One region of the Bartonella sp. B23 genome, then DNA from elsewhere that is predicted to be linked to it. Evidence: predicted binding sites of a transcription regulator. Region 1 holds the regulator's gene; the other holds the start of a gene.
What was found. The regulator HrcA, encoded in region 1, represses chaperone genes, less so after heat shock. The targets are predictions, from matches to a motif close to GTTAGCACTCNCNNNNNGNGAGTGCTAAC.
Positions count from the first base shown of each region.

Region 2: a site for HrcA is predicted at 2,957-2,985, ahead of groES (co-chaperone GroES). Genes of this name have one in related genera too.

Region 1 is NZ_CP200033.1:1,649,414-1,655,294, forward strand. Features, by position in the region: gene dapE (succinyl-diaminopimelate desuccinylase) at 1-1,060, shown strand, start outside; gene hemW (radical SAM family heme chaperone HemW) at 1,137-2,336, opposite strand; gene rdgB (RdgB/HAM1 family non-canonical purine NTP pyrophosphatase) at 2,333-2,980, opposite strand; gene hrcA (heat-inducible transcriptional repressor HrcA) at 3,283-4,353, shown strand; gene grpE (nucleotide exchange factor GrpE) at 4,478-5,140, shown strand; partial or broken gene thpR (RNA 2',3'-cyclic phosphodiesterase) at 5,248-5,785, opposite strand.
Region 2 is NZ_CP200033.1:1,273,617-1,279,497, reverse strand. Features, by position in the region: gene V4B17_RS05575 (alpha-D-glucose phosphate-specific phosphoglucomutase) at 1-1,312, shown strand, start outside; gene fumC (class II fumarate hydratase) at 1,420-2,808, opposite strand; gene groES (co-chaperone GroES) at 3,034-3,330, shown strand; gene groL (chaperonin GroEL) at 3,391-5,034, shown strand; partial or broken gene groEL (chaperonin GroEL) at 5,118-5,309, shown strand; gene V4B17_RS05550 (zinc ribbon domain-containing protein YjdM) at 5,636-5,881, shown strand, end outside.

The DNA.
Region 1 (5,881 bases):
TCCTATTTTTTCAGATAAAAATACAGACAATGTTGAAAATCTTTATGCAAAAATGGGAAAAGGGGAACCGCATCTTATGTTTGCAGGTCACACTGATGTGGTGCCGCCAGGTGAGCTGGAAAGCTGGACATATCCTCCTTTTGAAGGTGTAATAGAGCAGGGCAAATTATACGGGCGGGGTGCCGTTGATATGAAAGGTGGGATCGCTTGTTTTATTGCAGCATTAGCTCGGGTTTTAGAGAAACAGTCTATTAAAGGAACAATAAGCCTTCTGATCACTGGTGATGAAGAAGGTTCTGCAATTAACGGTACGGTCAAACTTCTCAAATGGGCAGAGCAAAAAGGGGAAAAATGGACTGCGGCTCTTGTAGGAGAACCAACAAGCGTAAAAACTGTTGGTGATGTGATCAAGATCGGTCGCCGAGGATCAATTTCTGGTATCATTACGGTTAAAGGGCGTCAAGGTCATGTTGCTTTTCCTGAACGGGCAGCCAATCCATTGCCCTTAGTAAATAAGCTTATTCAAGCATTGACACAAACAGCCTTAGATCACGGCACAGAAAATTTTCAACCAAGCAATTTGGAATTAACAGCTATTGATACAGATAATTGCGCAGTAAATATTATCCCAGCGCAGTCGATAATTCGTTTTAATATACGCTACAATGATCTTTGGACAAAAGAAACGCTCATTGCAGAAATTGAAAAGCGTCTCTCTTCAGTGCAATCAAAAAACAACAGCAATCAATACCCCTATTATCAGTTTGAATGGATTCCAAGTTTGGGGGATGTTTTTTTGACCAAAAATGACAAACTCATTAGAATTTTATCGAATGCTATTGAAAGTGTAACGGGAAATATACCAGAATGTTCAACTTCAGGGGGAACTTCAGATGCGCGATTTATTAAAGATTATTGTCCAGTGGTTGAATTTGGTTTGCCAGGGCAAACGATGCATATGGTAGATGAATGTGTACCCCTTGATGCGTTGGAAACCCTCACCTCTATCTATGAACGTTTCATTGTTAATTTTTTTGCAGAGAGATGCAATTGTTTTTAAAGCAGCTTTTTTTAAATTGAAAACCATAAATATTATGAAGCAAGTGATATGATAACGGGCTGAAGTCACAGGAATTTTAGTGTGCCAACTGTCTGATAATGTGGTCAAGTAGAATGTGCCCTTTATTTGTTACTTTTAAGCGCTGGTTTTCTACCATTTCGACCATCCCTTGTTGTTGTAAATCGATAATCTTTTCCATCGGTAAGCCATTGGGGTTTAGGATTTCATAACGTGAAAGATCTAAACCTTCGCAAAGACGCAGTCCCATGAGAAGCATTTCATTTGCTTGCTGCAGTGCGGTCAATTGTTCTGTCTCAACACAGCCGTGTCCAGTGTTTTCTACTAATTCGAGCCAATGTTCAGGGTATTTTTCATTTATTGTGACATAACGTTTACAATTTTCAATTTGAGAGAGGGGGGTTTTTGAGTAGGTAGAAAAATTATCAGGTGAGCGCTCAACAAAGCGTCCATGGGCTCCTGGACCAAAACCTGCATATTCATGATAACGCCAATAAAGAAGATTGTGTGTTGATTCTGCACCGGGAATCGCATGATTTGAGATCTCATAGGCTGGAAGCCCGTGCAGTGAAGTTATTTCTTGGGTAAGATAATATAGATCTGCTGCGAGTTCTGAAGCGGGAAGAATAAGTTTTCCGGCGGCATGAAGTCGTTTAAAGGCAGTTCCTTCTTCGATAGTTAGTTGGTAAAGAGAAAGATGATCTGCTGCCAAATCTATGGCTTGAAAAAGTTCATCTTTCCATTGCTTGAGTGTTTGTTCAGGGCGGGCATAAATGAGATCAAAAGATAATCGTGGAAAGATTTTTCGTGCTAAGGCAATGGCGTGAAGAGCCTGTTTCACATCATGAAGACGGCCAAGTTTTCTTAGCGCTTTGTCGTTAAGTGCTTGCACCCCTAAAGATAGGCGATTAACTCCTGCTATGCGGTATCCGCGAAAGCGCTCTACTTCCACACTTGATGGGTTGGCTTCCAGTGTAATTTCAACGTTATCATCGACTGTCCATTTTTTTGCAACTGCCTGCAATAAGGTATCAACAGTTTGAGGTGTCATAAGAGAAGGTGTGCCCCCACCGATAAAAATGCTTGTAATACGACGTGGGCCTATTTTATGGTATTGCGTTTCTATTTCGCGTTCAAAGGCGGTTACAAAACGTGGCTGATCAACACCATGGGCACGTACATGTGAATTAAAATCACAATAGGGACATTTGGTTGCACAAAAAGGCCAATGAATGTAAATGCCAAAAGCTTCGTTCATGAGCGTACCAAAAGATTTTCTGCTAAAAGCTTGAAAGCACGCGCACGATGCGAGAGGGGTGTTTTACCGTTGAGTTTCCAGCCATGTTTTTGTTTTGTTGTCATTTCGCCAAAGGTATTTTCATATCCATCTGGTAAAAAGATTGGATCAAAGCCAAAGCCTTTATCGCCACGCGGAGGCCAAATGAATGTGCCTTCAACGCATCCGCGGAAATAATCTGCATGAGCATCGGGCCATGCAATGCAAATAACCGATATAAACCGAGCTTTTCGTTGTTTTTTTTCATAAGCTTTGATTCTTTGGAGTTCGTCTTCTATTTTTTGCATAGCTTTTAAATAATTACGTGTGCCATCGGGTTGAAGAGCGAAGTCTGCTGTATAAACACCTGGTGCACCATCCAATGCATCCACTTCTAAGCCTGAATCATCGGAAAGGGCAGGAAGTCCTGTATTTTTTGCGGCTGCAAAGGCTTTGATATAAGCATTTTCTTCAAACGTTGTTCCTGTTTCTTTTGGTTCAGGTAATTCAAGCTCTTTTGCTGATTTTATTTTTAGACCAAAAGAAGCAATCAATGTGCTAATTTCATGCAATTTGCTGGTGTTATGTGTAGCAATGATGAGTTTTTTAGTTGATATGCTTCTCATATATATCTCTCCAAATTGAAAGTGGATAGCTATTTTTTGTGCTAAAAACCAGCTTGAACGATCATATAACATAAATTCTGCCAGATTTTACGAGACATAATATTTTTGAATGTTTATTCATATTTTGTTCAAATGACATCTTACGTATTTGATGAGAACAATAATTGGAAAGACATACAAAAGTATCTTTCTTTTTTATGATAAATATGTGCTACGCTTTTGCATTGCTTTAAACTATTTGACCAAACATTGGCAAAACTTATATAAAGAGAGAGTATTTTAAAAGTAGTGACACAATTGTGATGAAGCGTAAACCTATTGATAATGAACTACAATATCTTGATAAGCGTTCACGTGATATCTTTCGCCATATCGTTGAGGCCTATCTCAATGATGGTGAGCCTGTAGGGTCACGCAATCTTTCACGGCTTTTGCAACAAACATTATCACCTGCGACAATTCGTAATGTGATGAGCGATCTTGAACATCTCGGTTTGATTTATGCACCTCATGTATCTGCAGGAAGAATGCCGACACAATCAGGTTTACGATTTTTTGTTGATGCATTTATGGAGGCGGGTGATTTACCAATTGAGGAGCGCGAGAGTATTGAAAATCAAGTAAAGGAGGCTGGTCATGCACAATCAGTTGAACATTTTCTCGTTCAAGCGAGTCAAGTTCTTTCAGATCTTTCACGCGGAGCAGGGCTCGTTTTAGCCACAAAACATGAAGGGACATTAAAGCATATTGAATTTGTGCGTCTTGATGGAGAGCATGCTCTTGCGGTTTTGGTGACTCAACAAGGTGAGGTTGAAAATCGTATTGTTCATTTACCAGAAGGGGTTACCCATGCACAACTGACGGAGGCAACGAATTTTCTCAATGCTCATATTCAGGGGCGAACATTAAGTGAAGCTAAAGAGGAAATTGCACGTTTATGCTCAGAAACGCGGGCTGCACTTGATCATTTATCTCATCATCTTGTTGAAACGGGGTTGGCTCTTTGGGGAGGAGAAGGTGCTGATCATAAAATACATCTTATTGTTCGTGGGCGAAGCAATTTGCTTGAAGATGTGAAAGCAGAAGAAGATTTAGAGCGGTTACGACATCTGTTTGATGACCTTGAAACGCGTGAAAGTATGGCACAGCTTCTCGATTTAACAGATGAAGGTTCGGGAGTTCGCATTTTTATTGGTTCGGAAAATAAGTTGTTCTCACTTTCTGGCTCTTCTTTAGTGGTGGCACCTTATCGCGATTCAAAGCAAAGAGTTATTGGTGCTCTAGGAGTTATTGGCCCCACACGGCTTAATTATGCTAGGATTGTGCCCATGGTTGACTATACAGCTCAACTTATATCACAACTGTTGCGTTAAAACGATCAAGTGAATATTTGTACTGCAAACGCTTATTGTATTAAGATACGTAAATACCTCTTGATTTTTGTCTACAAAATTTCGATATCGATAATAACAAATCTTATGAAGGAATGGAATTTTTATGTCTGATGAAAAAAACAAATTTACTGACGCTTCATTTGAAAATTGCGATTTGAAAAATCCAGCTGACCGCGATACACTTAAACAAGCAGCTGATGATTTTTTAAAAACACGTGAAGCAGAGGCTTGCGCAGATGTTGAAGAGGAAAAAAATGAATTTATCGATCCCTTGGTTGCTTTGCAGGACGAAAATAAAGAGTTAAAAGATCAGCTCTTACGTCTTGCTGCAGATATGGAAAACCTTCGACGTCGTACTGCACGTGATGTAGAAGATGCGAAGGCTTATTCAATCGCTAGTTTTGCACGTGATATGTTATCTGTTTCTGATAACCTCAATCGGGCTTTGGAAGCTATTCCAGAAGGGGCAAAGGAGAATGATGCTGGTTTGAAAACGTTGGCTGAGGGCGTGGAAATGACTGAGCGTGCAATGATAGCAGCGTTAGAGCGTCACGGGATAAAGAAGATTCACCCAGAGGGGCAAAAATTTGATCCTCATTTTCATCAAGCAATGTTTGAAATCCCTAACTCTGATGTTCCAGATAATACTGTTCAACAAGTTATTCAGGCAGGTTATATTATTGGTGAGCGTGTTCTGCGTCCTGCGGTAGTGGGCGTAGCCAAAGGGGGAATGAAAGAACCCTCTGTTGAATCTGATTCGGTCTAAGACATATCAATAATGACGTCACTGACACAGAGGTGTGGTTTTATACATAATCCCACATTCGCGGGGTATTTTACCAAAGAGAGCTCTAAGGGGTGTTTTAGCACCCTTTATCCTTGAAGTGTCCAGCTTTTTTTCACAATATATGAGGCCTCACTTGAGGGGGATTGTGATAACAATAAAACAAAATGATCAACCTCAAAGGCAGGAAATGAAAGATCATTTCGAGAAGACAGATAAGAAGGAAGGTCTTCTGGTTTAATATTAAGCAATCGTGCAACAGTAATATGGAGACAAATTGCTTTTCATCAGGCGTTAATTTTAGACTGCCTCGAATGGATTGCATTTTTTTGTGTAAAAGGCTGAGAGTTTCACAAGGCTCAATACGAACAACAAGAGAATGTGGGGCTTTTTCTGAGCAAAAAACTTCAAAACCCTTTGGTTGTAGTACAAAATGAGGAAGCTTTATTGTATCAAAGGTACGAATAAGTGCATTTGTTGTGGAGTTCTCAACTTCGCCAAAAAAAGATAGAGCGATATGAAAATTTTCGGGTTAATCCACTGCGCTTTCGATAAGCCATTTTGCAGTGATATGGGTGATTCCGTTATTTGTTGAGGAACTTGAAGAGCACCAAATAGACGTTGCATAGCATCTCCTTACAATAAAAAAACGCCATTGCAAGCACAACGGCAGATTGTGAGAATAAGATATATATCATTTTGGATAATGCTATGATGCAGAAA
Region 2 (5,881 bases), 380 kb from region 1:
TGGATTTATTCTTTCAGCTAGTCACAATCCTGGAGGACCAGATGGGGATTGTGGCATCAAATACAATATTTCCAATGGCGGACCTGCTCCTGATTCTCTGTGTGAAGCCATTTTTGCAACATCAAAGCGCCTTTCTTTTTATAAGATTGTTGAAGCTCCAGATATTGATTTAAGTAAGCAAGGCACGACCTTTGTAGGGGCTATGCAAGTAGAGGTTATTGATCCTGTCACGGATTATGTAGCTCTGATGCAGGAGATTTTTGACTTTGACTGTATTGTTAAGGCTGTTGCAGAAGGGTTAACTTTGCGCTTTGACGCAATGCATGCAGTAACAGGTCCTTATGCACATGAAATTTTTGAAAAATGTTTAAAATTCTCTGAAGGAACAGTCGTTAATAGCATTCCTTTGCAAAATTTTGGAGGAAAGCATCCGGATCCAAATTTGGTTTATGCCAAGGAACTTTATGATTTGTTAATGTCTGATCAAGCTCCTGATCTTGGCGCTGCATCTGATGGCGACGGGGATCGGAATCTCATTATCGGTCGCAAACAATTTGTAACGCCTTCTGATTCTTTGGCTATTATGGCAGACAATGCTCATCTGATTAAAGGGTATCGACAAGGTATTGCGGGTATTGCTCGTTCTATGCCCACGGGACGTGCTGCTGATCTCGTTGCTGCTAAAAAAGGATTGAATTGTTTTGAGACACCAACGGGGTGGAAGTTTTTTGGAACGCTTTTGGATGCTGGAAAGGTCACATTTTGTGGTGAAGAAAGCTTTGGAACGGGCTCTCATCACATCCGCGAAAAAGATGGTTTATGGGCTATTTTGTTCTGGTTAAATCTTTTGGCAGTGACAGGGAAAACTGTCGCACAAATTGTTAAACAGCATTGGCATACCTATGGGCGTTTTTACACCTTACGGTATGATTATGAAGAAATAGAGGTAGATAAAGCTTGTGCGATTATCGAGCAATTGCGAGCGCATTTACCAAAAATTGGAATGGAAATTGCTGGACTTAAGGTCGAAAAAGCAGACGATTTTAGTTATCATGATCCCGTTGATCAAAGTATCAGTACGGGACAGGGAATACGCATTTTTTTTGAGAAAGGAGCACGGCTCGTGGTACGCTTATCGGGAACAGGGACGATGGGTGCTACCTTACGACTTTATTTTGAGCAGTATGAAGGAACCCCATGTAAACACAATCAAGATCCACAAAAAGTTCTTCAACCTTTACAAAAAGCAGCGCTGCAATTGTTAAATATACAGCAAAATTTGGGGCGCGAAAAACCCGATGTTATTACATAAAAAGCTGCGCAATAGGTGGCGTTTAACCTTTTAAATACTAAAAATATCGAACCGCGAATGGTTCGATATTTTTGTTGTCTGTTTTAAAAATGTTTACATCTCATTTCTTATTGCGGGGAAATCATCTTTTTGGGATCAACAAGTCGGTCGTAATCAGCACCAGAAACTCCAGCTTTCATTGCTTCAGCACGCAGAGTTGTATCATTTTTATGCGCCGCCTTGGCAATTTCAGTAGCTTTTTCATAGCCAATTTCTGGTGCAAGAGCTGTCACTAACATGAGAGAGCGTTCCATAAGAGAGTGAATGTGGATCCTATTGGCGCGTAATCCTTGGATGCAGTGTTCATCAAAAGAGCGCATACAATCACCAAGAAGTGTAATCGACTGCAAAACATTATAACCAATAACAGGCTTGTAAACATTGAGTTCAAAATGCCCTTGGCTTGCGGCAAATGTTATGCTGGTATGATTGCCAAAAACTTGGCATGCGACCATGGTTAAGGCTTCACATTGCGTGGGGTTGACTTTGCCTGGCATAATGGAAGATCCGGGTTCGTTTTCTGGAAGACTTAGTTCTCCTAATCCTGAGCGAGGGCCTGATCCCAAAAATCGTACGTCATTGGCAAATTTGAACAGATCAGCTGCTAATGCATTCAAACTTCCATGGAAATGGGCAAGGGCTCCATGATGGGCGAGTGCTTCAAATTTATTTCTAGCGGTTTGGAATGTTATCCCTGTGAGAGTGCTGATTGTTTCGGCAAAGGCAACATCAAAACCTTTTGGTGCATTGAGCCCTGTTCCAACGGCTGTGCCACCTTGAGCAAGCATTTGGACGTCGGTTAGAGCATTTTCAATGCGTTGGTGGTTAGCTTCTAATGCGGCACGATAACCTGAAAATTCTTGCCCTAAGGTCAAAGGTGTCGCATCTTGTGTATGCGTGCGGCCGATTTTAATTATATCTGCAAATTCTTGCTCTTTTTGTTTTAATGTAGCGATAAGAGATTCAAGAATTGGCAGTAAGTGTTGGCGTGTTTGCAGCGTGGTGGCAATGTGAAGCGCTGTAGGAAAGGAATCGTTTGATGATTGACTCATATTGACATGGTCATTGGGGTGAACTGGTTTTTTACTGCCAAGTTTTCCTCCCAAAATCTTACTGGCACGATTGGCAATAACTTCATTGATATTCATATTGCTTTGTGTGCCAGAACCTGTTTGCCAGACGGAGAGGGGAAAATGCGTATCAAAATCGCCAGCAAGTACTTCATCAGCCGCTGCAATAATTGCTTTCCCAATGTTTTGTGGGAGCTTTCCTTTGTCCATATTTACAGTAGCTGCAGCTTTTTTGATAAGGCTTAAGGCATAGATGATGGCAAGAGGTTGTTTTTCTGTGCCAATATTAAAATTATGCAGAGAACGTTCCGTTTGTGCGCCCCAATAACGATCTTGACGCACAGAAATCGTTCCAAAGCTATCAGTTTCCTGACGTGTTTCAACCATGGTAAAATCCTTTTATGTTACGGGTGTCATTAAACAACTAGATAACGCAAAATAGAAAACAGAGGCAAGACTTTGAGGTTTTTTAAGAAAAATTATTTTAGAGACAATCCTTGACATTGGGGAGTGGTAATTTTATATTCTAGCTGCTGTTAGCACTTGTGGTTAAAGAGTGCTAGCAAGGACTTAAGATTAATTCGATTATATTAAGTTTTAAGGATTTTGAACATGGCTAATATACAATTCCGCCCACTTCACGATCGTGTCGTTGTTCGTCGGGTTGAATCTGAAAATAAAACTGCTGGTGGGATTATTATCCCTGATACTGCAAAAGAAAAACCTCAAGAGGGTGAAATTATTGCTGTTGGCAATGGCGCTCTTGATGATAACGGAAGGCGTGTGCCTTTAGAAGTAAAGGTAGGAGACCGTATCCTCTTTGGAAAATGGTCTGGAACCGAAGTAAAAATTAATGGGGAAGATCTCCTCATCATGAAGGAATCTGACGTTATGGGAATTCTGGGATAATTCAGAGTCTCAATATTTTCATTTTGTATTATTTAGGACAAAACTCCAAGGAGAAATTAAATGGCTGCTAAAGAAGTCAAATTTGGCCGTGAAGCGCGTGAGCGTTTGTTACGCGGCGTTGATATCCTTGCTAATGCTGTTAAGGTAACACTCGGCCCTAAAGGTCGTAATGTGGTGATTGACAAATCATTTGGTGCGCCTCGCATTACAAAAGATGGTGTATCCGTTGCAAAGGAAATTGAACTCGAAGATAAGTTTGAAAACATGGGCGCGCAAATGTTGCGCGAAGTTGCTTCTAAAACAAATGATATTGCTGGTGATGGAACAACAACTGCAACTGTTTTGGGGCAGGCTATCGTGCAAGAAGGTGTAAAAGCCGTTGCTGCGGGCATGAACCCAATGGATCTCAAACGTGGAATTGATGCTGCTGTTGATGAAGTGGTGGCAAATCTCTTCAAAAAAGCAAAAAAAATTCAAACTTCAGCAGAAATTGCACAAGTGGGAACAATTTCCGCTAATGGTGCTGCAGAAATCGGCAAAATGATCGCTGATGCCATGGAAAAAGTCGGAAATGAAGGCGTTATTACTGTGGAAGAAGCAAAAACTGCTGAAACGGAATTGGAAGTCGTTGAAGGAATGCAGTTCGACCGTGGATATCTTTCTCCTTACTTTGTGACGAATGCTGAGAAAATGGTCGCTGATCTTGATGATCCTTACATTCTCATTCACGAAAAGAAATTGTCTAATCTACAATCATTACTTCCAGTGCTGGAAGCTGTTGTTCAGTCCGGAAAACCACTTCTCATTATCGCTGAAGATGTGGAAGGTGAGGCTTTGGCAACGCTTGTGGTCAATAAATTGCGCGGTGGTTTGAAAATTGCTGCTGTGAAAGCCCCAGGATTTGGTGATCGCCGTAAAGCTATGTTAGAAGATATTGCTATCTTGACATCGGGTCAGGTCATTTCTGAAGATGTTGGTATTAAATTAGAAAATGTCACTTTGGATATGCTTGGTCGGGCAAAGAAAGTCAATATTTCTAAAGAAAATACGACAATTATTGATGGTGCTGGACAAAAAGCTGAAATTAATGCACGCGTAAATCAGATTAAAGCTCAGATTGAGGAAACAACCTCTGATTATGATCGTGAAAAATTGCAAGAAAGACTTGCTAAACTCGCTGGTGGTGTTGCTGTTATTCGTGTGGGTGGTGCTACAGAAGTTGAAGTTAAAGAAAAGAAAGATCGTGTAGATGATGCCTTGAATGCAACACGTGCTGCTGTGGAAGAAGGTATTGTTGCTGGTGGTGGAACCGCATTGTTGCGTGCTGCAAATGCGTTGACTGTTAAAGGAAATAATCCTGACCAAGAAGCTGGTATCAATATTGTTCGCCGTGCGCTACAAGCACCAGCACGCCAAATTGCGACAAATGCCGGTGAAGAAGCAGCGATTATTGTGGGCAAGGTGTTGGAAAATAATGCAGACACATTTGGTTACAATACCGCAACAGGTGAATTTGGTGATTTGATTGCTTTGGGAATTGTTGATCCAGTGAAGGTTGTGCGTTCTGCTCTTCAGAATGCTGCTTCAATTGCGAGCCTTCTTATCACAACAGAAGCGATGGTTGCTGAAACTCCAAAGAAAGACACTCCAATGCCTCCTATGCCTGGCGGCGGAATGGGTGGAATGGGTGGAATGGATTTTTAAGCCCTTTCATGAAGGCACAAAAAACGGGTCAAGTAGACCCGTTTTTTTTTATGATTTTACCGTTTAGAAGCATAACTGGTTAATTTGGTGATTTGATTGCTTTGGGAATTGTTGATCCAGTGAAGGTTGTGCGTTCTGCTCTTCAGAATGCTGCTTCAATTGCGAGCCTTCTTATCACAACAGAAGCGATGGTTGCTGAAACTCCAAAGAAAGACACTCCAATGCCTCCTATGCCTGGCGGCGGAATCGGTGGAATGGGTGGAATGGATTTTTAAGCCCTTTCATGAAGGTAAAAAGAAACGGATAAAGAGGATCTGTTTTTATATGGTTTCTTCTCTTGTGTGCGGTTGCAATGTTCCCTTCCTGTGTTAACAAATCGTTCTCTTTCTTTATGCATTTTTTGTTTAAAAGTGCCTTTTAAGGATGTTTTGTATTGGCATTTTGCAAAATTTCCCCTTTGTTTTTTGTGGGACAATTTTAATTTCTACAAATTCTAGAGAAAAGGCTATGCTAGTATTTTGCTTTAGCAATGGACAATGGGGATGTTTTGCTCTATGGCCGTTCATAGAGGTGATTGTTTTTGAATAAAAGAGGGAAATGCATGAGCCAATATCCTAAATGTCCTCACTGTGGTGGTCTTTATACTTATGAAGAGGGGGAAAATTTTATATGTCCTGAATGTGCGCATGAGTGGCCACAAAAGAGTGAAGATTCTTTTGCTTCTGACATTGTTTATGATGCTAATGGTCAGGTTTTGACAAATGGGGATAGCGTTATGGTAGTGAAAGATCTTAAAATAAAAGGTGCGGCTTCGGTTCTCAAAAGTGGTACTAAAGTAAAAAATATT